DNA from 2 places in the Cellulosimicrobium sp. KWT-B genome. Region 1 is predicted to be linked to the other one. Evidence: predicted binding sites of a transcription regulator. Region 1 holds the regulator's gene; the other holds the start of a gene.

Region 1 (11,400 bases):
TCGTGAGGGTCTTGCCCTCGACGGCGGCCGCCTCGACGAGCGCCCACGGGCCGTGGCAGATCGCCGCGACCGGCTTTCCGGCGGCCGTGAACGCGCGCACGAGGCTCACGGCGTCGTCCTGGAGGCGCAGCGCGTCGGCGTTGATCGTCCCGCCCGGCACGAGCAGCAGGTCGTACTCGGCGGGGTCGGCGTCGGAGTGCGTGAGGTTCGGGGTGACGGTGCGGCCGGGGTCCTTGTCGCCCACGAGGGTCTGCACGTCGTCGGCGGACGTGGCCGCGACGTCGACCTGCACCCCCTCGCCGCGCAGGTGCTCGAGCGGGACCACGAGCTCGTCCTGCTCGACGCCGTAGTTGGTCACGATCGCCAGCACGCGGCGCCCCTCGGGGCCGCCGGAGGTGCGGTGCTCGGTGTCCTGGGCCATGAGCGCTCCTCTCGTCGCCGGTCGGCCCGGTGCGGCCGGCCGGTCCTCCACGCTAGGTCGGCTCGCGGTGCCCCGCAGGGCGGGCGGGTGCCCGACGCCGGACGTGGGACAATGGTCGTTCCCGCCCGCCCGAGAGCGACCGTCGGCGCGCCGCCCCCGAGCGCGCGGCCCCGACCCGCACGCCACTCCCAGGAGCGCACCCGCGTTGTCCCCGATCCCCAGTGCCCAGCTGAGCACCCGCATCCAGCCCGCGGCCACGCCGCCCGAGCTGATCCGGAACTTCTGCATCATCGCGCACATCGACCACGGCAAGTCGACCCTGGCCGACCGCATGCTGCAGCTCACCGGTGTCGTCGAGCCGCGTGCCATGCGCGCGCAGTACCTCGACCGCATGGACATCGAGCGCGAGCGCGGCATCACGATCAAGTCGCAGGCGGTCCGCATGCCGTGGGCCGTCGTGGCGGACGGCGTTGAGACGCCGCACGCGCTCAACATGATCGACACCCCGGGGCACGTCGACTTCACGTACGAGGTCTCGCGGTCGCTCGCGGCGTGCGAGGGAGCGGTGCTGCTCGTCGACGCGGCGCAGGGCATCGAGGCGCAGACTCTCGCGAACCTGTACCTCGCGATGGAGAACGAGCTCGAGATCATCCCCGTGCTCAACAAGATCGACCTCCCGGCGGCCCAGCCCGAGAAGTACGCGGAGGAGCTCGCGAACCTCGTGGGCGGCGACCCGGACGACGTGCTCAAGGTCTCCGGCAAGACGGGCGCCGGCGTCGAGGCGCTGCTCGACCGCATCGTCGAGCGCGTGCCCGCGCCGGTCGGCGACGCCGACGCCCCGGCGCGCGCCATGATCTTCGACTCGGTCTACGACACCTACCGCGGCGTCGTGACGTACGTGCGCGTCGTCGACGGCAACCTCAACCCGCGCGAGCGCATCGTCATGATGTCGACCCGAGCGACGCACGAGCTGCTCGAGATCGGCGTCATCTCGCCGGAGCCGATCGTCACGAAGGGCCTCGGCGTCGGCGAGGTCGGCTACCTCATCACGGGCGTGAAGGACGTGCGCCAGTCGAAGGTCGGCGACACGGTGACGAACGCGGCGAAGCCCGCCGCCGACGCGCTCGGCGGCTACTCGGACCCGAAGCCCATGGTCTTCTCGGGCCTGTACCCGATCGACGGGACCGACTACCCGGTCCTGCGCGACGCGCTCGACAAGCTCAAGCTCAACGACGCCGCGCTCAACTACGAACCGGAGACGTCGGTCGCGCTCGGCTTCGGCTTCCGCGTCGGGTTCCTCGGCCTGCTGCACCTGGAGATCGTGCGCGAGCGCCTCGAGCGCGAGTTCGACCTCGACCTCATCTCGACCGCGCCGAACGTCGTCTACGACGTGACGCTCGAGGACGGGACGCTCGTCAACGTGACGAACCCGTCGGAGTTCCCCGGCGGCAAGATCAAGCAGGTCAGCGAGCCGGTCGTGCGCGCGACGATCCTCGCGCCGAGCGAGTTCGTGGGCACCGTGATGGGGCTGTGCAACGACCGTCGCGGCCAGATGCTCGGCATGGACTACCTGTCCGAGGACCGGGTCGAGCTGCGCTTCACGCTCCCGCTCGCCGAGATCGTGTTCGACTTCTTCGACCAGCTCAAGTCCCGCACGCGCGGCTACGCGTCGCTCGACTACGAGCCGTCGGGCGACCAGGTCGCCGACCTCGTCAAGGTCGACATCCTGCTCCAGGGCGAGCAGGTGGACGCGTTCAGCGCGATCGTGCACAAGGACAAGGCGTACGACTACGGCGTCATGATGACGGCGAAGCTCAAGGAGATCATCCCGCGCCAGCAGTTCGAGGTGCCGATCCAGGCGGCCGTCGGCGCGCGCGTCATCGCGCGCGAGACGGTGCGCGCCATGCGCAAGGACGTCCTCGCGAAGTGCTACGGCGGTGACATCAGCCGCAAGCGCAAGCTCCTCGAGAAGCAGAAGGAGGGCAAGAAGCGCATGAAGAACATCGGGTCCGTCGAGGTCCCGAAGGACGCCTTCATCGCCGCGCTCTCCTCCGACGCCGCGGGCGGCAAGGACGCCAAGGACAAGTCGAAGAAGTGAGCCCGGCGCTGCCCGAGGGCGAGCCGGTCCCGCCCGACGGCTCGCTGCCCTCCTGGGTCGCGGGAGGCGCGGGCGGCACCGCGCCCGCGACCCACGGGTTCGGGGTCTACCTGCACGTCCCGTTCTGCTCGGTGCGGTGCGGGTACTGCGACTTCAACACCTACACGGCGTCCGAGCTCGGCGGGGGCGCGAGCCAGGCGTCGTACGCGAGCACGGCGCTGCGCGAGATCGACCTCGCCGCGCGCGTGCTGCGCGACGCCGGGCTGCCCGAGCGGCCCGTCTCGACCGTCTTCGTCGGCGGGGGCACGCCCACGCTCCTGCCGGCCGGGGACCTCGTCCGCCTGCTCGGCGGCGTGCGCGACGCGTGGGGGCTCGCCCCGGACGCCGAGGTGACGACGGAGGCGAACCCGGACTCGGTGACGCCCGAGTCGCTCGCCGAGCTCGCGGCCGCCGGGTTCACGCGCGTGTCGTTCGGCATGCAGTCCGCCGTGCCGCACGTGCTCGCGACGCTCGAGCGCACGCACGACCCGCGCCGCATCCCGGACGTCGTGCGCTGGGCGCGCGACGCCGGCCTCCAGGTCTCGCTCGACCTCATCTACGGCACGCCGGGGGAGAGCCTCGACGACTGGCGGGCGAGCCTCGAGGCCGCGCTCGCGACCGGCGTCGACCACGTGTCCGCGTACGCGCTCGTCGTGGAGGCGGGGACGAAGATGGCCGCCCAGGTGCGGCGCGGGGAGGTCGCGCTCCCGAGCGAGGACGACCAGGCGACGAAGTACGAGCTCGCCGACGAGCTGCTCACGGCGGCGGGCCTCACCTGGTACGAGGTGAGCAACTGGGCCCGTACCGACGCGGACCGCTGCCGCCACAACCTCGCGTACTGGCGCGGCGACGACTGGTGGGGGATCGGGCCCGGCGCGCACTCCTACGTCGCGGCGGCTGGTGCCGAGCCCGCGGGGGCGTCGCCCGAGGACGCCCGCGTCGGCGTGCGGTGGTGGAACGTCAAGCACCCCCGCCGGTACGCGGCGCTGCTCGAGGCGGGCACGAGCCCCGCGGCGGGGCGCGAGCTCCTCACGCGCACGGAGGGCCGGCTCGAGCAGGCGATGCTCGGCGTGCGGCTGCGCGAGGGACTCGACCTCGCGGTCCTCTCCCCGGCGGGACGCCACGCCGTCGCCGGGCTCGTCGCGAACGGGCTGCTCGACGGCCGCGCAGCGGTCGCCGGTCGTGCCGTGCTCACCCTGCGGGGGCGGCTGCTCGCGGACACGGTCGTCCGGACGATCACGGACGAGTGACGTCGGCCCGGGTCCACCGCGACCCGGGCGCGCCCCGCGGGGACGAGGCCCGCGACGGCACCACCCTGCCCGCCGCCGTGCGACGGCCGCGGTGCTCGCCGCGCGGTCCGGGCCGTGAACCGCCAAGGTGGACCCAGCACGTCGACGGAGCGTGCAGCCCGCAGCACGTGACGACGAGGAACGAGGTGCACGATGACGGACCCCACCAACCCGGGCGGCGAGCCGCCCCGCGACGACGAGCACACCCCCGCCGACGGCGCGGGCGGCCCGCGACCGGACGCCACGCCACCGTCCGGTCCCGGACCCGACCGGCCCGACGCCGCCCCGTCCGGGGACGACGTCCCGCCCGCCTCGCCGTACGGCCCGGGCGGGGGAGCCCCGCACGACCCGGCCGCCCCGCCGTCGGGCACGCCCGCGTACGGGGCGCCGGGTGCCTACGGCGCCCCGGCCGGTGCGCCGGACGGCGCGGCCGGGGGACCGGGTACGCCCCCGCCGGGCGCGTACCCGCCCCCGTCCGGTGCGTACCCGCCGCCCGCCGGCGGATACCCGCCCCCCGCCGGGGGGTACCCGCCGCCGCCCGGGTCGTATCCGGGCTCCGCCGGAGGGTACGGGGGCCAGCCCGGCTACGCGGGCCCGGCGTTCGGCGTCGGCGACGCGATCTCCTACGGGTGGCGCCGCGTCACGTCGAACCTGGGGCCGTGGATCCTCGTCGCGCTGATCTTCCTCGCCGTCAACATCGCGTGGAGCTGGATCACGGGCGGGTTCGACCAGTTCCAGGACCAGTTCGACTACTCCGACACGAACTTCGCGGCCCTCGGCGGCCTCACCTTCACGAGCGTGCTGCTCGGGATCGTCGGCACCGCCATCGGCTACCTCATCACCGCGTTCTTCACGCGCGGCGCGCTCGACGAGGTGGACGGGCGTCGACCCGACGTCGCCGCGTTCTTCCGCATCGGCAACGTGCTCAACGTGCTGCTCGCGGCGCTCATCGTCGGCATCCTGTCCGGCATCGGGCTCGTCCTGTGCGTCCTGCCCGGGCTCGCGATGCTGCTGTTCTCGGCGTTCGTGTACTACGTCGCGCTCGACCAGGGCGTCGACGCGATCACGGCGATCCGCACGAGCTTCTCTCTCGTCGCGAAGAACTTCGGGCAGGTGTTCCTGCTCCTGCTCGCCCTCGTCGGGATCAACATCCTCGGCGCGATCCCGTGCGGGCTCGGGCTCTTCGTGACGATCCCGCTGAGCTACGTCGCCGTCGGCTACGCCTACCGCCGTCTCACGGGCGGCGTGCCCGCCGCCTGACATCCGGCTGCAGCCCTCGCCGCGCCCCGGTACCGCCCGTCGGTACCGGGGCGCGGTGCGTCACGAGCGCGGTGCGTCTCGAGCGCGGTGCGTCCCGGGCGCCCGCGACCGGTCAGGGCGCGGTGACGAAGTCGATGAGCTCCTCGACGCGCCCGAGCAGCGACGGCTCCAGGTCGGCGTAGGTGCGGACCGTGCCGAGGATGCGCTGCCACGCGCGGCCGACGTCCTCCGCGCTCTCCGCCGGCCAGCCGAGCTCGCGCAGGATCCCGCGCTTCCACTCCGTGCCGCGCTCGATCACGGGCCACCGTTCGAGGCCGATCCGGGCCGGCTTCACCGCCTGCCAGACGTCGACGTACGGGTGCCCGAGCACGAGCACCGTGCCCGCGGGCGAGCGCCGCAGCGCCTCGTCGGCGATCCGCCGCTCCTTGCTGCCGGGCACGAGGTGGTCCACGAGCACGCCCACGCGCCGCTGCGGCGTCGGGCCGAAGTCCGCGAGCGCCGCCGCGAGGTCGTCGACGCCGTGCAGCGGCTCGACGACGACCCCCTCCACGCGCAGGTCGTCGCCCCACACCTTCTCGACGAGCTCGGCGTCGTGCTTGCCCTCGACCCAGATGCGGCTCCCGCGCGCGACGCGCGCCCGCTGCCCGACGACGGCCCGCGAGCCCGAGGCCGTGCGCGTCGGCGCGGCGGGGGCGCGGGAGGTGACGGGCGGGGTGAGCTCGACGGGCGCGCCGTCGACCCAGAAGCCCGGCCCGAGCGGGAACGTGCGGGTCCGGCCCGCGCGGTCCTCGAGCACGACGACGTGCATCCCGCCCGACTTCTCGACCCGGACGACGGCCCCGACCCACCCGGTCTGCACCTCCTCGACGACGAGGCCGCGCTCCGCGGGCTGCGGGCGCGACACGGGCCGCGCGCGGTGGTGGGTGGGGGCGGGCGTGCCGCCGAGGACGTCGGAGCCGTAGCGGTCGAAGGACACGGCGTCACCCTAGGCCAGCGCCCGCCGCTCACCACCGAGATCGCCCCGTGCGTCGCGGGATCGGTCTCCCGCGGGAAGGTCCCGGGCGCCCGACCCGGCCGCGCACGGCGGCTCCCGGCGCGCGCGCCCCCGGGGCGGGGTGGTACCACGGACCGATGAGCCAGCAGCGCGCGGAGCCGGACCCGAACCGCTGGCGCGTGCTGCCGGTCTGCCTCGCGGTGGGCTTCATCACGACGCTCGACGTGTCGATCGTCAACGTGGCCCTGCCGTCGATCGAGTCGTCGCTCGACGCGGGACCGACCCAGCTCCAGCTCGTCGTCGCCGGCTACACGCTCGCGTTCGGGCTCGCGCTGGTGCCCGCCGGGCGGCTGGGCGACGCGGGTGCACGACGCCCGCTCTTCATCGCGGGCCTCCTGGGCTTCGCGCTCATGAGCCTCGCGTCCGGGCTCGCGCCGACCGACACGTGGCTCGGCGTCGCGCGCCTGCTCCAGGGCGTGAGCGCGGGCGTCCTCAACCCGCAGGTCGTCGGTCTCATCCAGCAGCAGTTCCGCGGGTACGAGCGCGGGCGCGCGTTCGGCATGTTCGGCGCGACCATCGGCGTCTCGACGGCGCTCGGGCCCCTGCTGGGCGGGCTCATCATCGCCGCGGCGGGCCCGGAGACGGGGTGGCGGTGGGTGTTCCTCGTGAACATCCCCGTCGTCGCCGTGCTCCTGCCCTTCGCGTGGCGCCTCGTGCCCGGGCCGCCGCGCACCGGGTCGGGCGCGGCGCGCGGGCCGCGCCGGCTCGACCTCGTCGGGCTGGGCCTGCTCGGCGCCGCGACCCTCGGCGTGATGATGCCGTTCGTCACGACGACCGGCCGCGGTGACGACGCGTCGCGCTGGTGGTGGCTCGTGCCGGCCGCGGCCGCCGTGGTGGCCGCCGTCGGGTGGGAGCGGCGCTACCAGCGGCGCACGGGCGAGGCCGTGCTCGACCCGCAGGTCGTGGGGCTCGGGTCCTTCCGCAACGGCGCGCTGCTCGGCCTCGCGTACTTCGCCGGGTTCACGGGCATCTTCCTCGTCGTCACGCTCTACCTCCAGGACGAGCTGGGGTACACGCCGCTCCAGGCGGGGCTCGTCGGCACGCCGTTCGCGGTCGCGTCGGGCGTGTCGGCGTGGTTCTCGGGCCGCTGGGTCGCGCGCTGGGGCCGCGAGCTCGTCGTCGGCGGCGTCGTCCTCGTGCTCGTCGGCGTGGTCGCGGCGGAGGTCGTCGTGCGCACGCTCGGGGACGACCCGGGCGCCGTCGGCCCGGCGCTCGCGGTCGCTCTGCTCGTCGCGGGCGCGGGCAGCGGGACGGTCATCGCGCCGAACCAGACGCTCACGCTGTCCGAGGTGCCGGTGAGCCGGGCCGGGGTGGCGGGCAGCATGCTGCAGCTCGGCCAGCGCATCGGGTCGGCCGTCGGGATCTCCGTGGTCCTGTCCGTCTACTACGGCGGGCTCGCGAGCGGCGACTCGGCCGCGGACGCGACCGGGCGCGCGCTCCTGGTGACGATCGGCCTCGTCGCGGTCGCGCTCGTCGTCGGCCTCCTCGACCTGCGTTCGCGACGAGCGGAGGACCGCCGGACGGGCCGCGCGGACGCGTAGGATTGGCACTCGGAGGTCGAGAGTGCCGACGCCCGCACGCCCGCCCGGGCGGCGACGGTGCGGCACGCGGGAGGTGGACGTGAGCGAGGAGCGCCGGCTCGAGGTGCTGCGGGCCATCGTCGAGGACTACGTCCTGACGCGCGAGCCCGTGGGGTCGCGCGTGCTCACCGAGCGCCACAGCCTCGGCGTCTCGCCCGCCACGATCCGCAACGACATGGCGGCCCTCGAGGACGCCGGGTACATCGCGCAGCCGCACACGTCCGCGGGCCGGATCCCGACGGACAAGGGCTACCGGCTCTTCGTGGACCGCCTCTCGGGCGTCAAGCCGCTGTCCGCGCCGGAGAAGCGCGCCATCGAGACCTTCCTGTCCGAAGGCGTGGACCTCGACGACGTCATCGCGCGCGCCGGGCGCCTGCTCGCCCAGCTCACCGGCCAGGTCGCCGTCGTGCAGTACCCGTCGCTGAGCCGGTCGGGGCTGCGCCACCTCGAGCTGGTGCCCGTCGGCGAGTCGCGGCTCCTGGTCGTCATCATCACGGACACCGGTCGCGTGGAGCAGCGCACTCTCGAGGTCGCGAGCCTGCCGGACGAGGGCACGCTCGTCGAGGTGCGCGCGCGGCTCAACGCCGCGGCCGCGGGCAAGCGCCTCACGGACCTCGCGCCCGGTCTCGCCGCCGTGACCGAGAGCTTCCACCCCGACGACGCCCCGCTCGTCCGCGCGGTGGGCGACCTCGTCGCCCAGACGCTCGCGGAGGAGAGCGAGGAGCGCCTCGTCCTCGCGGGCACGGCGAACCTCGCGCGCGCGGGCATGCGGTTCGAGCACGCGCTGCGCCCCGTCCTCGAGGCGCTCGAGGAGCAGGTCGTCCTGCTCGGGCTGCTCACCGAGATGGCCGCCGAGTCGGGCGTGAGCGTCCGGATCGGTCGCGAGACCCAGCTCGAGGGCCTCGCGGAGACCTCCGTCGTGACGACCGGTTACGGTAACGACGGTGACACGGTCGCGCTCGTCGGCTCGATCGGGCCGACCCGCATGGACTACCCCGGCACCATCGCGGCGGTGCGCGCGGTCGCGCGCTACCTGTCACGGGTGCTCGGCACGTGAGCCCCGCGGTCTCCCCGCCCGCGGCGGGCCCGCTCGACGACCACCCCCGACCCCTCCCGACCGGCCCCGCGCCGGCCTCACGACCCGCACCAGCAGAGAGTGACGTGTGAGCGACTACTACGAGATCCTCGGCGTGGCCCGTGACGCCAGCCAGGACCAGATCAAGAAGGCGTACCGCAAGCTCGCGCGCGAGCTGCACCCGGACGTCGCGGGCGAGGAGGCGGGCGACCGCTTCAAGGACGTCGCGCGCGCCTACGAGGTGCTGTCCAACCCGGAGAAGCGCCAGCAGTACGACCTCGGCGTCGACCCCAGCGCCCCCGGCGGCGGGGGCGGCGGCCCGATGGGCGGCGGGTTCGGCTTCCAGGACATCTTCGAGACGTTCTTCGGCGGCGCCCAGGCGCAGCAGGGCCCGATCCCGCGCGCCCGCCGCGGCCAGGACGCGCTCGTGCGGCTCGACATCGACCTCTCCGAGGCGACGTTCGGCGCGCAGCGCGAGCTCCAGGTCGACACTGCGGTCGTGTGCGGCACGTGCGGCGGCACCTGCTGCCGCCCGGGCACCTCGCCCCGCACGTGCGAGGTGTGCCACGGCCGCGGCACGGTCCAGCGCGTCGCGCGCTCGTTCCTCGGCCAGGTCATGACGAGCGCGCCGTGCGCCGCGTGCCAGGGCTTCGGCACCGTCATCCCCGAGCCGTGCGCGGAGTGCTCGGGCGAGGGCCGCGTGCGCAGCCGCCGCAGCATCACGGTCAACGTCCCGGCGGGCGTCGACACGGGCACGCGCATCAAGCTCACCGCGCAGGGCGAGGTCGGCCCGGCCGGCGGCCCCGCGGGCGACCTGTACGTCGAGATCCGCGAGCGCAACCACGACACGTTCGTGCGCCGCGGCGACGACCTGCACTGCACCCTCCAGGTGCCCATGACGGCGGCCGCCCTCGGCACCGTGCTCGAGCTGGAGACGCTCGACGGGCTCCAGGAGATCGACCTGCGCCCCGGCACGCAGCCGAACCAGATCGTCACGCTGAAGAACCTCGGCGTCGGGCACCTGCACGGCAGCGGGCGTGGCGACCTCAACGTCCACATCGAGGTCCAGGTGCCCACGGCCCTCGACCCCGAGCAGGAGCAGCTCCTGCGCTCGCTCGCCGCCCTGCGCGGCGAGGAGCGGCCCGAGCCCCGGCTCGCCGCCGCGCACCCGGGCGTGTTCTCGCGCCTGCGCGACAAGCTCTCCGGCCGCTGAGCGGGGCGCGCGCATGAGTGCTCCGGTGTTCCTCGCCGAGACGGGGACCGACGGCGTCGCGCCCGGCGACCGGTACGTGCTCGACGGCGCGGAGGGCCGGCACGCGGGCGTCGTGCAGCGGCGCGGCGCGGGGGAGCGCGTCGACGTCGTCGACGGTGACGGGCTCCGGCTGCGGTGCGTCGTCGAGCACGCCGAGTCGGGCCGCGTGACGCTCCTCGTGCAGGAGGTGGACCGCGAGCCGGCGCCGGACGTCGTCGTGACGCTCGTCCAGGCGCTCGCCAAGGGCGACCGCGACGAGATGGCGATCGAGGCCGCGACCGAGATCGGCGTCGACGCGGTCGTGCCGTGGCAGGCGGAGCGGTCCGTCGTCGTGTGGCGCGGCGAGCGCGCGGCGAAGTCCCGCGCGCGGTGGCTCGCGACCGTCCGCACGGCGACCAAGCAGGCCCGGCGCGCGCGCCTGCCCCGCGTCGAGGTCGCGCTCGACTCGCGCGGCCTCGCGGCGCGGGTCGTCGACGTCGTCGCGGCGGGCGGTCGGGCGATCGTCCTGCACGAGGAGGCGACGACCCCGCTCGCCGACGTCCGGCTGCCCGCCGGCCCGGCCACGGACGGCGCGCCCGCGCCCGAGGTGCTCGTCGTCGTCGGGCCGGAGGGCGGGATCTCCGACCGCGAGCTCGCCGACCTCACGGCGGCCGGCGCGGTCGCGGCGCGGCTCGGCCCCCACGTGCTGCGCACGTCGACCGCCGGCCCGGTGGCGGTGGCGCTGCTCGCGGAGCGGCTCGGCCGCTGGGGCGTGGCCGGGACGCGTGGTCTAGCCTCGGGGTCATGACGAGCACCGACCTGCGCACCGACCCGGACTGCCTCTTCTGCCGCATCGTCGCGGGGGAGGTGCCGGCCGACGTCGTGGCGACCAGCGAGCGCTCGATCGCGTTCCGCGACATCGACCCGCAGGCGCCCGTGCACGTGCTCGTGGTGCCGCGCGACCACCACGGCGACATCGCCCAGCTCGCGGCGGCGGACCCGGAGCTGCTCGGCGACGTCGTCGCGCTGGCGGACGAGGTGGCGGGCGACCTGGCCGACGGCCAGTTCCGGCTCATCTTCAACTCGGGGCCGCGCGCCGGCCAGAGCGTGTTCCACGTGCACGGCCACGTCATCGCGGGCGCGGAGCTCGGCTGGTCGCCCGCCTGAGCCCTGCGCGAAAGCGCGTGTGACGCCCGGCCGCGCTCGGTACGATGGAAGCGATCTGCGGGGCGGTGGCCGTCCCGGACCCACTGCCCGACCGAAGGAGCGCAGCGGCGCAAGCCGGCTCATGACCTCTCTGTCCCGAGAACCCGACCCCTCGTCGCACCGGGTCGAGCACCGCATCGTCATCCC
Region 2 (18,415 bases), on a different contig from region 1:
TCCCCGCCCGTCAGGCCGTGGACGAGAGGGCTCCAGCCACATGGTCACTGACGAGAAGACGACCGGCGTCTCGCGCCGCAACTTCCTCCAGGCCGTCGGGGTCGGCTCCAGCGCCGGCGTCATGTTCGCGACGATGGGCGCGGTGGGCCTCGCCCCGACGGCCGCCGCCCAGCCGCGGAACGAGTCGTGGACACCGCCGCGGGGCAGCGACTTCAGCCTCACGGGCCGCTCCGCGAAGAAGGTCGTCGTCGTCGGCGCCGGGCCGGCGGGCCTGGCCACGGCGTACGAGCTGCAGAAGGCCGGCTACCGCGTCACGGTGCTCGAGGCGCGGCACCGCGTCGGCGGCCGGACGCTGACGATACGCGGCGGCGACGCGGAGACGGACGTCAACGGCGTCACGCAGAAGGCGCGGTTCGCCGACGGCGTCTACATGAACGCGGGCGCGGGGCGCATCGCCCAGTGGATGGTCACCATGGACTACCTGCGCGAGCTCGGCGTCCCCTACGAGGTGTTCACCAACGCCAACGCGGACGCCTACCTCTACAACGAGCGCTCCGGCGCGACCCCCGGCAACCCGGTCCGGTACCGCACCGCGAAGGCCGACGTGTTCGGCTACACGTCCGAGCTGCTCAGCTACGCGACCGACCAGGGAGCGCTGGACCAGAAGCTCACCGCCGCGGACAAGGAGAACCTGCGCGCGTTCCTCCGGTCGTGGGGCTCGCTCCAGGCCGACGGGAGCTACCGGGGCGGGAACAACCGCGGGTACGCGGTCTACCCGTCCGCGTGGAACGAGCACGGCACGCCCCTGCCCGGCCCGGGCTCGGTGTCGGAGGTGCTCGCCTCGAAGGTCGGGCAGTACTTCCCGTTCGAGATCAACTGGGAGCAGTCGATGCTCATGTTCCAGCCCAAGGGCGGCATGGACACGACCTACGACTACTTCGTCAGGGCGATCGGCAAGCAGAACGTCCAGCTCAGCTCGCCCGTCACCGCGGTGAAGAACACGCCGCGCGGCGTCTCGGTCACGTACACCGCCCACAACGGCAAGGCGCGGCGGATCGACGCCGACTTCGCCGTCGTCTCGGCGCCCGCGGGGCTCATGCGCCGCTGGGACACGAACTGGGGGCCCGACGTCGACGCCGCGCTCGGCGAGTTCGCCGTCGGGTCGCCCGCGGGCAAGATCGGGCTGCAGTACCGGTCGCGGTTCTGGGAGGACGACCACCGGATCTACGGCGGCATCACCGAGACCGACATGGACCTCGCCCACGTCTGGTACCCGTCCTACGGCTACGGGGAGCGCCGCGGGCTCGTCGTGGGCTACTACAACACCGGCGCGAACGCGCGCGCCTACGCGGACATGACGCCGCGGCAGCGGGAGATGCGCGCCGTCGAGCAGGGCGTGAAGATCCACGGCGAGAAGTACCGGACGGAGCTCGAGAGCTCGTTCTCCATCGCGTGGCACAAGGTGCCCTACATCGAGGGCGCGTGGGCGTACCCGAACACGCAGTCGTCCCGGTTCAAGCTCCTGCAGCAGGGCGCCGGGAACGTGTACTTCGCGGGCGACTGGATGTCTGAGATCTCGGCCTGGCAGCACGGCGCGTTCTGGGCCGCGCGCTACGCCGTCCAGGCGCTGCACGCGCGCGTCATGGCGTCGTGACCGCCCACCGCACGCAGCGCTGACGGGACGACGACGGCCCGGCACCACCCCGTGAGGATGGTGCCGGGCCGTCGGTCGTGGTGCTGCGCGCTCAGAAGCCCGTGTAGTTGGGGGCCTCGACCGTCATCTGCACGTCGTGCGGGTGGCTCTCCTTGAGCGACGCCGACGTGATGCGGATGAAGCGCCCCTTCTCCTGGAGCTCCGGCACGGTGCGGGCGCCGACGTAGAACATCGTCTGGTGCAGGCCGCCGACGAGCTGGTGCGCCACGGTGCCGAGCGACCCCTTGTAGGGCACCTGGCCCTCGACGCCCTCGGGGACGATCATGTCGTCGCTCGTGACCTCGGCCTGGAAGTAGCGGTCCTTCGAGTACGACTTCTTGCCGCGCGAGGACATGGCGCCCATGGAACCCATGCCGCGGTACGCCTTGTACTGCTTGCCCTTGACGAGGATCGTCTCGCCCGGGGACTCCTCGGTGCCCGCGAGCATCGAGCCGAGCATCACCGTCTCCGCGCCCGCGACGATCGCCTTCCCGATCTCGCCCGAGTGGCGCATGCCGCCGTCGGCGATGACCGGGACCCCGGCCGGGCGCGCGGCGAGCGACGCCTCGTAGACGGCGGTCACCTGCGGGACGCCGACGCCCGTGACGATGCGCGTGGTGCAGATCGAGCCCGGCCCGACGCCGACCTTGACCGCGTCCGCGCCCGCGTCGACGAACGCCTGCGCGCCCTCGCGCGTCGCGACGTTGCCGCCGATCACCTGGACGTCGCGCGTCGCCGGGTCGGACTTGAGGCGCGCGACCATCTCGATGAGCATCCGGACGTTGCCGTGCGCCGTGTCCGCGACCAGCACGTCGACGCCCGCGTCGATGAGCGTCGTGGCACGCTGCCACGCGTCGCCGAAGTAGCCGATCGCGGCGCCGACGAGCAGGCGGCCCTGGCCGTCCTTCGACGCGTTGGGGAACTGCTCGGACTTGACGAAGTCCTTGACCGTGATGAGCCCGGTGAGGCGGCCGTCCGCGTCGACGAGCGGCAGGCGCTCGAGCTTGTGCTTGCGCAGGAGCGCGGTCGCCTCCTCGCGGGAGATGCCCGCCGGGCCCGTGATGAGCGGCTGGGGCGTCATGACCTCGTCGACCTTCGTCGTCGCCCACTCGGCGACGGGCGTGAAGCGCAGGTCGCGGTTGGTCACCATGCCGATGAGGCGGCGCTCGGCGTCGAGGACCGGAAAGCCGGAGATCCGGTACTCGCCCGCGGTCTTGTCGAGCTCCTCGAGCGTCGCGTCCGGGCCGATGGTCACCGGGTTGTCGATGATGCCCGTCTGCGTGCGCTTCACCAGGTCCACCTGGAGCGCCTGGTCCTCGATCGAGAGGTTGCGGTGCAGCACGCCGATGCCGCCCTGGCGCGCCATCGCGATGGCCATGCGCGACTCGGTGACGGTGTCCATGGCCGCCGAGACGAGCGGCACGCGGATCGAGATCTCGCGCGTCAGGCGCGTCGTGGTGTCGATGTCCGACGGCGCCAGGTCCGAGTAGCCGGGCTGCAGCAGGACGTCGTCGTAGGTGAGACCCAGGAATCCGAAGGGGTCACGGTCGGGGACGGCGGCGGGGACGGGCGAGGCGGTCACACCAGGATTCTACGCCGGGGGCCCTCGCCGTATTCCCGCCCGCCCGGGCCCGGGAGGCACGGACGGGCGGGAGGCACGTGGACGCGTGGGCGCGCGACCCGCATGGCCGACCGGTCCCGCGGACGGCTCAGCGCACGACGGCGAGGAGCTCGTGCAGGAGGCCCGTGAAGCTGCGCACCCGGTGGACGGTCGCGGCGAGCGGGAGCTCCTCCGCGGCCTGGTCGCTCGGGAGCCCCACGAAGAACGGCAGGCTCGGGTTCGCGTCGTGCGCGGCGTGCACGATGCCCAGGTCGGGGCGCGCCTGCGTGGTCACCATGGCGACGGCGGACGGCCGCACCATCGTCACGATCTCGAGCGTGCGGTGCACGTTCGCGGGCCCGGTGACGATCCGCGCCATCGCACCGTGGGAGGCGAGCGACGCGGCGAGCGCGTGCGCGGCCAGCGGGAGCGGCTCGTCGGGCGCCGCGAACACGAGCACGATCCGCCGCATGCGGCTCGGGTGGTTCCGGGGCGGTCCCCCGGCGGCCACGATCGCGTCCTCGCTCGCCTGCGTGTACTCGCGCAGCGCGACGAGCGTCGCGTTGGCGAGCACGACCTCGGGCACCTCGCCCGGGCCGGCGAGCACCGTGCGCTCGGCCAGCCGCTCGAGCGCGGGCTCGACGAGGTCGGACCACCACGCGGCCGGGTCGCCGCCCGTCGGGATGCGCAGCAGCCGGTCGCACGCGCGCTGGTCGTAGGCGATCGCGGCGTCGACGACGTCGGAGACGCGCGTGGGCCGCGGCCCCTCCCGGACGCCGACCGGGCGGGGGCCGGCGCCCCGTGCGGGCTCGCCCCCCGGGACGGCACGCAGGAACGGGCGCGACGGCGGCGGCTCGGGCGCCTCGTCGTCGGCCTCGGGCTCGTCGGCGTCGAGGTCGCCCGCGCCGTCGGCGCCGCGGTCGTCGAAGGAGATCGCGCCACGGTTCGCGGCGAGCTCCTCCTCGTCGGCGGCGAGCGCGGCGCGGGCCGCGTCGGCGGGCGCGACGCCGTCGAGCGTGAGACGGCGCATCACGACGAGGCGAGCGACGTCGTCGTCGGTGTAGCGCCGGTGGGAGCCGGCCCGGTGCTGCGAGGGGCCGAGGCCGTAGCGACGGTCCCAGGTGCGCAGGGTCGCGGGCGCGACGCCGAGCCGGCGCGCGACGGCGGCGACGGCGAGGCCGGGAGACGAGGTCATGCTCGGTCGGGCTCCCTCGGGGTCGGGGGCGGACCGGACTGAGGTCATGGATCGATTCTGCCGAGCGGGCACCCGTCTCGCCACCTCGTAGAGGTCACAGTCGTGCACCCTTCGCGCCACACCCGCGCCGTATTTGTTCGCTGCACGCGCAAACGCGCCGGACGCCGCGGATCGCGTCAGCGCGCCCAGAGCGGCCGACGCGGTTGACCCCCCTCGCACCGCTCCACGAGCGGTTCAACCTGCTCGTTCACTTTTTCCTCACAGGGGACTTGAACAAGTCTTGCAACGCTTGTAGGTTGTTCGGCATGGCAGAGATCTCGAGGCTCCCCGGGCCCGTCATGGAGCTGTGGGAATGGCAGTACCAGGGTTCGTGCCGCGACGCGGACGACACGTTGTTCTTCCACCCCGAAGGTGAGCGCGGCTCGACGCGACGACGGCGAGCGGAGGCCGCGAAGGCGATCTGCCACTCGTGCCCCGTGATGATGCAGTGCCGCGAGCAGTCGCTCCGCGTGCGCGAGCCGTACGGGGTGTGGGGCGGCCTGAGCGAGGACGAGCGCGCCGCCATCCTCGCGGGCGGCGCCCGCCGCACCGGCTGACGCACCCTCTCCCGGGCACCACCTCGGTGCCTCCGCGCCACCAGCAGACCTGCACGGCCCCGGTCCGACGTCGTACCGGGCGCACGTGCGCACGACCCGTGGGACCACCGGTGGGGCGACCGGCCACGGAACGCAGCAGGGCCCCGCGACCGACGGTCGCGGGGCCCTGCTGCTGAACCGGGTCGGCGTCAGCCGACCACCACGGCGAGGATGTCGCGCGCGGACAGGACGAGGTAGTCCTCGCCGCCGTACTTGACCTCGGTGCCGCCGTACTTGCTGTAGATGACCTTGTCGCCGACGGTCACGTCGAGCGGGACGCGGTTGCCGTTGTCGTCGACACGGCCCGGACCGACGGCCAGGACCTCGCCCTCCTGGGGCTTCTCCTTGGCGGTGTCCGGGATGACCAGGCCGGATGCGGTCGTGGTCTCGGCCTCGAGGGCCTTCACGACGATCCGGTCCTCGAGCGGCTTGATGGGGACCGACACGTCGGACCTCCCCTTTCGCGGTGAGAACTGCAACGGATGGGTCGAGCGCACCGGCTGGCCGTCGTCGCGGGTGCCGGACAGCCTGGTCGCACGTGGTGCCGCCTCCGCGAGCGGTGGCGGCACGTCTCAAATCTAGGTCCCGGTTAGCACTCGGTCAAGGCGAGTGCCAACGTCCGCCCTGCGGACGACCGGGCCCCGGCTGCGCGTGGTCCCCGGCCCCCGTGGAAGGATCGACGCCATGGACGCCGCCACGCTCACCAAGCTGCTCAGCCCCGAGGGCTGGGCCCTGCTCGGCGCGCTCCCGCCGTACGACGAGCAGCAGGCGCTCGTGCTCGCGGCAGGGCTGCGCGCGAAGGGCGTCGACCCGGACCTGGCCGCCGCGGCCCTCACCCAGTCCCGGCTGCGCGCCGCGGCGCACGGCAAGCTCGGCGCGTTCGCCGACGGCATGCTGTTCACGCAGGCGGGGCTGGAGCAGGCGAGCCGGCTCGTCGTCGCGGGCCTGCACGCCCGGCGGTACCAGGAGGCGGGGATCCGGCGCGTCGCGGACCTCACGAGCGGGATCGGCGTCGACGCGCTCGCGTTCGCCGCCGCGGAGCTCGAGGTGCTCGCGACCGACGTCGACGAGCTCACCGCGGCGATCGCGACCGTCAACCTGCGCCACTTCCCCGAGGCCGAGGTGCGCCACGGCGACGGGCTCGCGCTCGACCTGGAGGGCGAGCGGATCGAGGGCGTGTACGCCGACCCGGCACGCCGCACCCGCGCCGGCACGCGCGTGTTCGACCCGAAGGCCTACGCCCCGCCGCTCGACGCGGTGTGGGCGCTGCGCGAGCGTGTGCCCGCGGTCGGGATCAAGGTCGGCCCGGGCATCCCCCACGCCGGACTGCCCGAGGACGCCGAGACCGAGTGGGTGTCGGTCGACGGGGACGTCGTGGAGGCCGGGCTCTGGTTCGGCCCGCTCGCGCCCGAGGGACCGGGCCGCTCGGCGCTCGTCCTGTCGTCGTGGACCGGGCCCGACGGGACCGCGCGCACCACGACCCGCCGGATCGCCCACCGCCCGGGCGACGCGGACGTGGTGCCCGAGGTGGGCGCCGTCGGGCAGTACCTCTACGAGCCCGACGGCGCCGTGATCCGGGCGGGGCTCGTCGCGCACGCGGCGCGCGGGCTGGGCGGACGCCTGCTCGACCGGACCATCGCGTACGTGACCACCGACTCCCCCGCGCCGCTCGACGCGACGGGGCTCGCGGACGGGCTCGCGCGCGGCTACCGCGTGCTCGACACCATGCCGTTCGGCCTCAAGCGGCTGCGCTCGTACCTGCGCGAGCGCGGCGTCGGTCGTCTGACGATCAAGAAGCGGGGCACCGCCGTCACGCCGGAGCAGCTCCGGCGGCAGCTCGCCCTCACGGGCGACGCGACGGCGACGATCGTCCTCACGCGCGTCGGCGGCTCCCAGCAGGTGCTCGTCGTCGAGCCGCTCTCCGCTCCCCCGGCCGGCGCCGGGCAGGACGGGCCCCGGTGAGCGCCCTCCCGCGCCGCACGGCGATCCCCTTCGCGCGCTCGGAGCGCTCGACCGTCGGGCTCGAGTGGGAGCTCGCGCTCGTCGACGCCGACTCGGGCGACCTGCGGCAGGTCGCGCAGACCGTGCTCGACGCCGTGCGCCCGGCCGACGGCGGCCCGCACCCGTCGATCAAGCAGGAGCTCCTGCTCAACACGGTCGAGGTCGTGAGCGGCGTGTGCCGCACGGTGGGCGAGGCCGGCCGCGACCTGCAGCGCTCGGTCGAGGAGCTGCGCGCCGTGACGGACCCGCTGCGCGTCGAGCTCATGAGCGCGGGCACGCACCCGTTCGCGCGCTGGGCGCAGCAGAAGGTCACCGACAAGCAGCGCTACACCACGCTCATCGACCGCACCCAGTGGTGGGGACGGCAGATGCTCATCTACGGGGTGCACGTGCACGTCGGCATCGAGGACCGCGCCAAGGTGCTGCCGATCCAGCGCGCGATGCTCACGACGTTCGCCCACCTCCAGTCGCTCTCCGCGAGCTCGCCGTTCTGGGGCGGCAAGGACACCGGCTACGCGTCGAACCGCGCGCTGATGTTCCAGCAGCTGCCGACCGCGGGCCTGCCGTTCCAGTTCGGGACGTGGGAGGAGCTCGAGGGGTACGTCGCCGACATGCTGCACACCGGCGTCATCGACGCGTTCGACGAGGTGCGATGGGACCTGCGGCCCGCGCCGCAGTTCGGCACGCTCGAGACGCGCATCTGCGACGGCGTCACGAACATCTCCGAGCTCCTGGCGCTGGCCGCGCTCACGCACTGCCTCGTCGAGCACTTCTCGACGATGCTCGACGAGGGGCGTGAGCTGCCGAGCATCCCGCCGTGGTACGCGCAGGAGAACAAGTGGCGCTCGGCGCGCTACGGCATGGACGCGATCATCATCCTCGACCGCGAGGGCAACGAGGAGCTCGTGACCGACGCCGTGGGGCGGCTGCTCGTCGAGCTCGAGCCCGTCGCGGCGCGCCTCGGGTGCCTCGACGAGCTCGACGGCGTGCGCACCATCGTGCGGCGCGGCGCGTCCTACCAGCGGCAGCGCGCGGTGGCGCGGCGCCACGGGGGCGAGCTGGACGCCGTCGTGCGCTCGCTCGTCGCCGAGATGCGGGCCGGCCGGCCCCTGTGACCCGGCCGGGCCGTCACACGTGCGTGACGGTGAGCGGCATCGACGAGTCGACGCCGATGTCGAGGCTCGACGGTGCGACGCCCGCCCGCACGACGGCCGAGCCGAGCGCCGCGATCATCGCCCCGTTGTCGGTGCAGTAGCGGATCGGCGGGATGCGCAGCTCGATGCCCGCCTCCGCGCAGCGCTCCGCGGCCATGTCGCGCAGCTGGGAGTTCGCGCTGAACCCGCCGCCGACGACGAGCGTCGAGACGCCGTGCCGCTCGCACGCGGCGATGGTCTTCGCGGTGAGGACGTCGGCGACGGACTCCGCGAAGGAGGCGGCGACGTCGTGCACGGGGATCTCCTCCCCCGCGTCCTGGCGGGCCTCGACCCAGCGCGCGACGGCCGTCTTGAGGCCGGAGAAGGAGAAGTCGTACGCGTGCTTCTCCTGGTCCTTGCGCGCGGTGAGGCCCCGCGGGAACCGGATCGCCGTGGGGTCGCCCTCGCGCGCGAGGCGGTCGATGTGCGGGCCGCCGGGGTACGGCAGGCCGAGCAGGCGCCCGACCTTGTCGAACGCCTCGCCCGCGGCGTCGTCGAGCGTCGAGCCGAGCTCGGTGACCGACGTCGCGACGTCGTCCACGAGCAGGAGCGAGCTGTGCCCGCCGGACACGACGAGCGCCATGACGCGCTCGGGGAACGCGCCGTGCACGAGCTCGTCGACGGCCGCGTGGCCGATGACGTGGTTCACGCCGTAGAGCGGCTTGCCGAGCGCGAGCGCGAGGGCCTTCGCGGCGGAGGCGCCGATGGTCAGCGGGCCGACGAGGCCCGGCCCGGCGGTCACGGCGATCGCGTCGACCTCGGAGAGGTCGACGTCGGCCGTGCCGAGCGTGCGCTCGAGCGTGGGGATCATCGCCTCGAGGTGGGCGCGCGACGCGACCTCGGGGATGATCCCGCCGTAGCGCGCGTGCTCGTCCATGGAGCTCGCGACCGTGTCGACGAGCAGCTCGCGACCGCGGACGAGCGCCACGCCCGTCTCGTCGCAGGACGTCTCGATGCCGAGCACCAGGGGCTCGCCGGAGCTCGCGGGAGCAGTGGGGACCATGGCCTCCAGGGTAGTCGCGCGCGCGGGCCGGACCGTCCGTGTCGCGCACGTCACACCGTCTGTTCGGAAGATGATCAAGGGTTCAACTGTTTGTCCCAGTCATGAGCACCGACACCCTCATCGAGTCCTCTGCCGCGCCGAGCGAGCAGGCCGACCAGCTCGCGATCGACGCGCAGGCCGCGGACCGCCTGTTCCGCGCGGCGCACACCACGCACGCGTTCTCGGACGAGCCCGTCACCGACGCGCAGATCCAGGCAGCCTGGGACCTCGTCCGCTGGGCGCCCACCGCGATGAACACCCTCCCGCTGCGGCTGCTCGTCGTCCGCACTCCCGAGGCGAAGCAGCGCCTCGGCGCGCACATGGCGGACTTCAACCGCGACAAGACGCTCGCCGCGCCGGTGACGATCGTCGCCGCCGCCGACCCGTCGTTCCACCAGCACCTCGGCACGCTCGCGCCGTTCCGCGAGGGCATCGCCGAGCAGCTCGACCCGCAGGCGGACCTGCGCGAGGGCATGGCCCGCACCAACGCCCTCATCCAGATCGGCTACCTCATCGTCGGGCTGCGCGCCGCCGGCCTGTCCGTGGGCCCCATGACGGGCTTCGACGCCGCCGGGATCGACGCCGAGTTCTTCGGCGAGTCCGGCTGGCGCACGCTCGTCGCGATCAACGTGGGCTACCCGGCCGACGAGGGCGCGCACTTCCCGCGCCAGGCGCGCCTCGACTTCCACCAGGTCGCCGAGGTCCTCTGAGTCCCGTCTCGCACCTCCGAGCCGAGGCGGCACCCCACCGGGGTGCCGCCTCGTCGCGTCCGGGGGCTGCGCGCGCTCCTCGGTCCGGGAGGGCGGCGTGCGTCAGGTCGCGACGGGCCGGTCGGGGTCGTTGGACCACTGCGACCACGACCCCGCGTAGAGCGCCGCGTCGACGCCGAGCGTCGCGAGCGCGGCGACCTCGTGCGCGGCGGTGACGCCCGAGCCGCAGTACACCCCGACGGGACGCGACGCCGCGCTGTCCCCTGCGGCGCTCGCGGTCGTGCTCCCAGGCTGCGTGGCCACCCCGAGCGCGACGAAGCGCGCGCGGAGCGCCTCCGGGTCGAGGAACGTCCCGTCGGCGGCGAGGTTGCCCGTCGTCGGGGCGCTCACCGCGCCCGGGACGTGGCCGGCCCGCGGGTCGACGGGCTCGACCTCCCCGCGGTACCGCTCGCCCGCGCGCGCATCAAGCAGCACGCCCGACGCCGCGAGCCGGGCCGCGCCGTCGGCGTCCAGCACCGGCATCCCGCCCGGGGAGACGACGACGTCGCCCGGCTCGGGCCGCACGTCGCCCGGCTCGGTCGGGTACCCCGCCGCGCGCCACGCGGGCAGGCCGCCGTCGAGGAGGCGGACGTCGTCGTGGCCCGCCCAGCGCAGCAGCCACCAGGCGCGCGCGGCCGACGTGCCGCCCACGGCGTCGTAGACGACGACGCCGCGGTCGGCGCGGACGCCCCAGCGCCGTGCCGCCGCCTGCAGGTCGCCCGGCTCCGGCAGCGGGTGGCGTCCCGCGGCGGGCGACGGCGGCGCCGCGAGCTCCGTCTCCAGGTCCACGTACACCGCGCCCGGCACGTGCGCGGCGCGGTGCTGCTCGCGCCCGTCGGTGACGCCCAGCGCCCACCGCACGTCGAGCACGACGGGCGGGCGGTCGCCCGCGAGCGCCGCGGCGAGGCCGCGCGCGTCGACGAGCACCCGGTCGCGCCGCGCGAGGTCGCCCGTCACGCGACCACGTCGGCGGACGCCGTCCCGTAGTCCGGCTCGTCACGCGGCGGCGGGGCGCCCAGCTCGAGCCGCATCGTGTACGCGTCCACGTCCTCGGGCTGGTAGTACCGCTTGCGGATCCCCAGCTGCTCGAACCCGTGCTTCGCGTAGAGCGCGAGCGCGGGGTCGTTGTCGACGCGCACCTCGAGCAGCACGGCGCTCGCCCCGAGCTCGCGCGACCGCTCGACCAGCGCCTCCAGGAGCACCGAGCCCACGCCCTGGTGCTGGAACGCCGGGTCGACGCCGATGGTCATGACCTGGGTGACGTCGCCGTCGAACCACAGGCCCGCGTACCCGACGAGCGGCTGGGGCCCCGCGGCGTAGAGCCGCACGGGCTCCGCGGCGACGTACCACCGCCCGAACCCGGCGAGCTCGTCGGCGAGCATCCCGTAGGTCCACGCGCCGCGCCCGAACAGCTCGCGCTCGAGCTCGACGACGCGGTCGAGGTCCGCGGCCTTGAGGGGCCGCAGCCGGATCTCGTACGACCGCGTGCTCATCGCGACCGCTCCGGCGACGCGTCGCTCACGCGCTTGCGCGCCGCGACCTCCTGGACGTCGGGGCGGCGCAGGTACAGCGGCTCGGTCGGCTGCTCGAGCCCGGCCGCCCGGCGCGCGATCGCGAGGCGCGCGAGCACGGCGGCGTCGGGGACCTGCGGCGCGTCCTGCGCGACGTCGAGCGCGTCGGGGTACAGCTCGGCGCCCTCCCCGACCACGACGGCGCCCGCGGCGTGCGTCGCGACGTCGGCGGCGGGGCCGACGTCGGGCCCCGCGACGGTCTCGAGCACGGGGACCGCGTGCGGCCCCTCGTGCGCGACGACGCGGTACCGCGCCCAGTAGACCTCGCGACGGCGGGCGTCGGTCGCGACGAGGAGCTCGTCGTCGGGCACGAGGCCGAGGTCGCTCACGGCCTGCGCGGCGACGGCGTCGAGGCTCGGGACGCCCAGCACGGGGACGCCGAGCGCGAAGCCCAGGGCGCGGGCGGTGACGAGCCCGACCCGCAGGCCGGTGAACGGCGCCGGGCCCGTCCCGACGGCGACGGCCGTGAGGTCGCGGCGGTCGACGCCGGCCTCGGCGAGCGCCGCCTCGACGAGCGGGGCGAGCGCCTCGGCGTGCCGGCGACGCTCGGGCGCGTCGCGGCGGGCGAGACGAGCGCCGTCGTCGGAGACGACGGCGACGGTGACGGAGGCGGAGGTGTCGAGCGCGAGAACAGCCACGGCTCCAGCCTACGGCCGGGAGCGGGGCCGCCCTCGTCGCCGGGCGCTACGGGGTCAGCGCGGCGACGTCGAGACCGGCCCAGCGTGCCCCCACGCCGCGCACGGTCACGCGCCGCTCCCCCGCCTCGGGGGCGTCGTCGTCCGGGCCCTGCTCCGCGCCGACCCCGCCGCGCGGGCGCTCGAGCACGATCTCCAGGCGGTCGCCCGCGAGCGCCTCGACGAGGCCGCTGCCCCACTCGACGACCGTCACCGACTCGTCCAGGCTCGAGTCGAGGTCGAGCGCGTCGACCTCGTCGAGCGACCCCAGGCGGTACGCGTCCACGTGCACGAGGGCCGGGCCCCCGACGACGGACGGGTGCTCGCGCGCGACGATGAACGTCGGGGACGCGACCTGGCCGCGCACGCCGAGCCCCGCCCCGATCCCCTGGGTGAGCGTCGTCTTCCCCGCCCCGAGGTCGCCCGTGAGGATCACCAGGTCGCCCGCGCGCAGCACCGCGGCGAGGGCGCGGCCGAACGCGCGGGTCGTCTCGGCGTCGGGCAGCACGACGACGCCGCCCGGCGCGTCGTCGGACGCGGTCCCCCCGGCGGCGGGCGCCGGGATCGAGTGGTTCGGGTCGTCGCTCACGCGCGGACCGTCCTTTCCGTGCTGTCGTGCGTGCTCGGGTCGCGCGCCAGGAGCGCCCGCGCGCCGTCGTCGAGCACGTGCGTCCCCACGTGCTCGCGCGGCACGCGCGCACCGAGGCGCGTCGTGATCTCGTAGCTGATGGTGCCCCCCGCCTGCGCCCAGTCCTCGGCCGTGGGGACCCCGCCACGCGCCACGCCGTCGCCCGCGCCGAACAGCGTGACGACGTCGCCCGCGCGCTCGGTCGCGTCCGGGCCGAGGTCGAGCACGAGCTGGTCCATGCAGACCCGGCCCGCGACGCGCACGACGCGCCCGCCGGGCTCTCCGGGCCGGGCGCCGACGAGCACCGGCCCGCCCGGCGCGCCCGCGGGCCCGCCGCCCGACGCGTGGCGCGGGATCCCGTCGCCGTAGCCGAGCGGCACGACGCCGAGCGTCGTGTCCTGCGGCGTCGTGTAGTGGTGCGAGTAGGAGACGCCGTGACCGCCGGGCACGCGCTTGACCGTCGCGAGGCGCGCCTCGAGCGTCATCGCGGGGCGCAGGCCGAACCGCGACGGCGGCCCGAGCTGCGGCACGGGCGTCATCCCGTACGCGGCCAGGCCCGGGCGCACGAGGTCGTAGTGGGTGCGGGGGGCGGTGAGCGTCGCGGCGGAGTTCGCGAGGTGGCGCAGCTCCGGCACGACGCCCGCCCGGGCGGCCTCGCGCACGGCCTCGTCGAAGACGTCGGCCTGCGCGACGACGGTCGGGTGGCCGGGCTCGTCCGCGAACGCCAGGTGCGACCACATGCCGACGACGCGCACGGCACCCTCCGCCTCGGCGCGCGCCACGGCGTCGAGCACGTCCGGCAGGTCCGCCGGCATGATCCCGTTGCGGCCCAGGCCCGTGTCGACCGCGAGGTGCACCCGGGCGGTCCGGCCCGCGGCCCGCGCCGCCGCGACGACCTCGTCCACGGCCCAGCGCGCCGCGAGCGACACGTCGACGTCCGCCTCCACGAGGTCGCGCAGCGGCGCGCCCGGCGGGTACAGCCACGTGAGCACGCGCGCCCGGTCCGGGCCGACGCCCGCCGCCCGCAGCGCGAGCGCCTCGCCCGGCTGCGCCGTCCCGAGCCACGTCGCACCGCCCGCGAGCGCCCCGAGCGCGCTCGCGACGAGCCCGTGCCCGTACGCGTCCGCCTTGACCACGGCCATCACCTCGGACGACGGCGCGAGGTCCGCGAGCGCCCGCACGTTGTCGCGCACCGCCGCCAGGTCGACGACGGCGCGGGCCGGGTAGGCGCGGGGGTCCGGGCCGTCGGAGCCGCTCGTGCGGGACGTCGGGGCGGGGCCCGCGAGGGAGCCCGCCCGGGCGCCGGTCGGGACGGTGCCGGGGGCGCCGGCGGGTGTGCCGGCGGGTGTGCCGGGAGAGGTCGTGCGCTGGGTGTCGCTCACGGTCGTCGATTCTCTCACCCGCGCGTCACCACGCGGAGAGCGCGCGGTCCGTCGCGAAGCGGCGCTCGCGGCCCGTGAACGGGTCCGTGAACGCGAGCGACCTCGACACGAGCTGGAGCGGGCGCGAGTAGTCCTCGGGCGAGACGTCGTACGGCTCGGGGTAGAAGTTGTCGTGCACGATCGGCACGCCGAGCCGCGCCATGTGCAGGCGGAGCTGGTGCGTCCGGCCGCTGTGCGGCTCGAGCCGGTACCGCGCGAGCCCGCGCGCCGGGTCGGTCTCGACGACGTCGACGCGGCTCTCGGCGTTGGGCTCGCCGTCCACCTCCTCGGCCCGCATGACGCCGCGGCGCTTGACGATGCGGCTGCGCACGGTCGCGGGGAGGTCGAGCGACGCGTCCCACGGCGCGACCGCCTCGTAGGTCTTGCGCACCTCGCGCCGCGCGAAGAGCTCCTGGTACGCCCCGCGCACCTGCGGGCGCAGCGTGAGCAGCAGGACCCCCGCGGTCACCCGGTCGAGGCGGTGCGCCGGGCTGAGCTCGGGCAGGTCGAGGTCGCGGCGCAGCCGCACCAGCACCGACCGCGCGACGTACGCCCCGCGCGGGATGGTCGCGAGGAAGTGCGGCTTGTCGACGACCAGCAGGTCCCGGTCGCGGTGCAGCACGCGGACCTCGAACGGCACGTCCGGCTCGACGGGCGGGTCGCGGTAGAGGAACACGAACCCGCGCGGCTCGTACGGCGTGCGCGCGTCCACCGGGCGCCCGCGGCCGTCGACGACCTCGCCCGCCGCGACCTTCTCCGCGAGGCGCGCGGCGTCGTCGGGGAAGCGGTGGCGCACGTAGTCGAGGGTGCGCGGGTACCGCGCGACGCTCTCGGCGTCGTGCGGCAGCACGAGGCGCGTCGGGTTGAGGCCGTCGCGCACGGGGAGGGGGACCACGCCCTCCACGGTACCGGCGGCGTCCCCGCGGTCGGTGCGCGTCGCGCGTGGGTGCGGTGGGGTGCGCAGGCGGTGCGGTCGCGTGGGCGCGACCGGCGTGGTCGACGCGCGGGCGCGACCGGCGTGCTCGGCGCGCGGTGGGGCACGCCGTGGGCGCGGTCGGCGCGTGGTGGGGCACGCCGTCTGCGCGGTCAGCGCGCGGCGAGCAGCTCCGCGACGACCCCCGGGACCGCGTCCGCGACGTCGAGCGCCGCGACGGGACCGCCCGGGTTCGCGCGCTCCGCGGCGAGACCGTGCACGACGGCGGCTGCCGCAGCAAGCCGCGCGGCGAGGCCCGGCTCCCGCACGACGCGCTCCGCGTGCGCCGCGAGCAGCGTGCCGAGGATCCCGGCGAGGACGTCGCCCGCCCCGGCGGTCGCGAGCCACGCGGGCGCGTCCGCCTGCGACCACGCGCCCTCCGGCCCGACGACGACCGTCGCCGACCCCTTGAGCAGCACCGTCGCGCCGGTGGCCTCGTGCGCGCGACGCGCCCACCGCAGCGGCTCGGCCTCGACGTCGGTCCGCGTCACGTCGTCGCCACGCGCCCGCAGGAGCGTCGCGAGCTCCCCGGCGTGCGGGGTGAGCACGACCGACGGCGGGCAGCGGTCGGGCAGCAGGGACAGAGCGCCCGCGTCGACGACCGCGGGCACGCGCTCCGGCGTCGCGTCGGTTGTCGTCGCGTCGGTTGTCGTCGCGTCGGTCGCCGTCGCGTCGGCGAGCGCCGCCCGCGCGCGCTCGTGCTGCCCGCCGTCGTCGACCGGGTCGTCGCCCGGGCCGGGGACCGCCGGGACGCCCGGGCCCAGCACCCAGGACTGGACGCGGCCCGCGGCGGGCACCACCTCGGGTCGGGCCGCGAGGACGGCGCGCGTGGCGTCGTCGGGCCCGCCGTAGCGCACCATGCCCGGACCCGTGCGGACGGCCGCGGTGGTGACGAGCACCGCGGCACCCGGGAAGGTCGGCGTGCCCGCCACGACGCCGACGACGCCGCGCGTGTACTTGTGGTCGGTCGCGCCGGGCACGGACCAGAGGGCCGCGACGTCCGCCGGCTCGAGCCGGCGCACGACCGGCGTCGTGGTCCCCCGGTCCGGGGCGGGCGCGTCGGGGCCGGGTGCGCCGGGGGCGGGCGCACCATGGGCCGGTGCGCCAAGGCCGGGTGCGTCAGCGCCGGGTGCCTGGGGGCCGGGTGCGCCCAGGCGCAGCCCGATGTCGACGACCGCGCCGTGCCCCGCGAGGTGCGTCGCGGGCGGCAGGAGCAGCCCCGGCTTGGCGGCGCCGAACGTCACCGTGCGGTCGGCGCGCAGCACCGGGCCCGGCACCGTGCCGTCGTCGACGCCGATGCCGCTCGGCGCGTCCACCGCGACGACCCACGGCCGATCGAGTCCTTCGGGACCGTGCGCGGGGTCGCCGTCGAGCACCGCGGTCAGGCGCTCCACGAGGTCGGCCGCGACCCCGCGCAGCGCCCCGCGCGCGCCGATCCCGACGAGGCCGTCGAGCACGACGTCGGCGCGCGCCGCCTGGGCAGCGACCCGGTCGGCGACGTGCGGGTCGAGGTGGTCGCGGTGGTGGTCGTCGTGGCGGTCGCCGTGCGCCGCGCCGTCGGGGCTGCCCACGAGCACCTCGACGCGCCCGCCCGCGTCCCGGAGCGCCGCGAGACCGCCGGCGTGCGCGTGCTCGCCCGTGAGCACAGCCAGCACCTCGACGCCGCGGCGCGCGAGGTACGCGCCCGCGTGCAGCGTGTCCCCGCCGTTGTTGCCCGAGCCGACGAGCAGCACCGCCCGGGCGCCGGTGACGCGCCCGTCGCGGCGGCCGCCGTCGGGCAGGGCGACCGACCGCCGTCGGGCGAGGTCGCGCGCGACGACGGTGGCGAGCGCGAACGACGCGCGCTCCATGAGCGGGACGCCCGCGGCGAGCAGGGGCTCCTCGGCGGCGCGGACGTCGGCGACGGACCAGGCTTCGATCATGACCTCATCCTGCCCATCGGGCGCCGAGGCCGCCTGCGCGGCGCCCGCGCCGAGCCGGCCGGGGCGACGACCGCCGGGACGGCCGAGGGTTGAGACGGTCCCCGCGGGCGCGCTGCGGGCCGCGCGGACCCGCATAGGGTGACGAGCATGCGATTCGGACTCTTCATCCCGCAGGGCTGGCGCTACGACCTCGTCGACGTCGCGCCCGAGGACCACTGGAAGACGATGCTCTCCCTGCTCCACTACGCCGACAACGCGGCGGCGGGCGAGCCCCTGCCCGGCGGCGAGTTCGCGTGGGACGGGGTGTGGGTCTACGACCACTTCCACACGACCCCGACCCCGAGCACCGAGGCGACCCACGAGGCGTGGACGCTCATGGCGGCGTTCGCCGCGGCGTCGCAGCGCGTGCGCCTGGGCCAGATGTGCACGTGCATGGCGTACCGCGAGCCGACCTACCTCGCGAAGGTCGCCGCGACGGTCGACCACGTCTCGGGCGGCCGCCTCGAGATGGGCATCGGCGCGGGCTGGTACGAGCACGAGTGGCGCGCCTACGGGTACGGCTTCCCCAGCGCGGGCGAGCGCCTGCGCGCGCTCGACGAGGGCGTGCAGATCATGGCGCGCATGTGGCGCACGGGGTCGTCGGGCACGTTCGAGGGCCAGCGCTACCAGGTGGACGGCGCGCTGTGCTACCCGCAGCCGCTGCAGCGCGTGGCGGTCGACGGCGAGGGTGCCGTGCCGAGCATCCCCCTGTGGATCGCGGGCGGCGGCGAGAAGAAGACGCTGCGCATCGCGGCGCAGCACGCCCAGTACACGAACTTCGACGGCTCGCCGGAGGGCTTCGCCCACAAGTCCGCCGTGCTCGAGCAGCACTGCCGCGACCTGGGCCGCGACTTCGGGGAGATCACGCGGTCGGCCAACTACAACGTCGTCATCGGCGAGACCGAGCAGGACGTCGCGGACCGCCTCGCCCGCGTCGAGGAGCACGCGCGCCGGTACTTCCCCGAGAAGGCGGACGACAGCATCGCGTCGTGGCGGAACGGCCCCCTCGTCGGGACGCCGGAGCAGATCGTCGAGACCCTCACGGCGCTGCGCGACCAGGGCCTCGGCTACGCGATCGG

The links. Region 1 encodes HrcA, which represses chaperone genes, less so after heat shock. Its sites were predicted from a motif close to TTNGCACTCGNNNNNNNCGAGTGCNAA; they were not measured.
Region 2: the regulator HrcA is predicted to act here: its motif matches at 5,713-5,739, upstream of groES (co-chaperone GroES).

Annotation. Positions count from the first base shown of each region.
Region 1 is NZ_NEDO01000005.1:91,424-102,823, reverse strand. Features, by position in the region: gene B9L22_RS15880 (type 1 glutamine amidotransferase domain-containing protein) at 1-421, opposite strand, end outside; gene lepA (translation elongation factor 4) at 627-2,519, shown strand; gene hemW (radical SAM family heme chaperone HemW) at 2,516-3,808, shown strand; gene B9L22_RS20085 (hypothetical protein) at 4,001-5,107, shown strand; gene B9L22_RS15860 (DUF3097 domain-containing protein) at 5,220-6,083, opposite strand; gene B9L22_RS15855 (MFS transporter) at 6,239-7,702, shown strand; gene hrcA (heat-inducible transcriptional repressor HrcA) at 7,782-8,798, shown strand; gene dnaJ (molecular chaperone DnaJ) at 8,905-10,029, shown strand; gene B9L22_RS15840 (16S rRNA (uracil(1498)-N(3))-methyltransferase) at 10,043-10,855, shown strand; gene B9L22_RS15835 (HIT domain-containing protein) at 10,852-11,214, shown strand; gene B9L22_RS15830 (PhoH family protein) at 11,336-11,400, shown strand, end outside.
Region 2 is NZ_NEDO01000001.1:238,288-256,702, forward strand. Features, by position in the region: gene B9L22_RS01005 (FAD-dependent oxidoreductase) at 41-1,654, shown strand; gene guaB (IMP dehydrogenase) at 1,746-3,275, opposite strand; gene B9L22_RS01015 (MerR family transcriptional regulator) at 3,403-4,536, opposite strand; gene B9L22_RS01020 (WhiB family transcriptional regulator) at 4,794-5,084, shown strand; gene groES (co-chaperone GroES) at 5,273-5,569, opposite strand; gene B9L22_RS01030 (SAM-dependent methyltransferase) at 5,808-7,085, shown strand; gene B9L22_RS01035 (glutamate--cysteine ligase) at 7,082-8,239, shown strand; gene tsaD (tRNA (adenosine(37)-N6)-threonylcarbamoyltransferase complex transferase subunit TsaD) at 8,253-9,320, opposite strand; gene B9L22_RS01045 (malonic semialdehyde reductase) at 9,422-10,069, shown strand; gene B9L22_RS01050 (sulfurtransferase) at 10,172-11,065, opposite strand; gene rimI (ribosomal protein S18-alanine N-acetyltransferase) at 11,062-11,601, opposite strand; gene tsaB (tRNA (adenosine(37)-N6)-threonylcarbamoyltransferase complex dimerization subunit type 1 TsaB) at 11,598-12,317, opposite strand; gene tsaE (tRNA (adenosine(37)-N6)-threonylcarbamoyltransferase complex ATPase subunit type 1 TsaE) at 12,364-12,918, opposite strand; gene alr (alanine racemase) at 12,939-14,183, opposite strand; gene B9L22_RS01075 (pseudouridine synthase) at 14,389-15,297, opposite strand; gene B9L22_RS01080 (bifunctional ADP-dependent NAD(P)H-hydrate dehydratase/NAD(P)H-hydrate epimerase) at 15,489-17,297, opposite strand; gene B9L22_RS01085 (TIGR03560 family F420-dependent LLM class oxidoreductase) at 17,445-18,415, shown strand, end outside.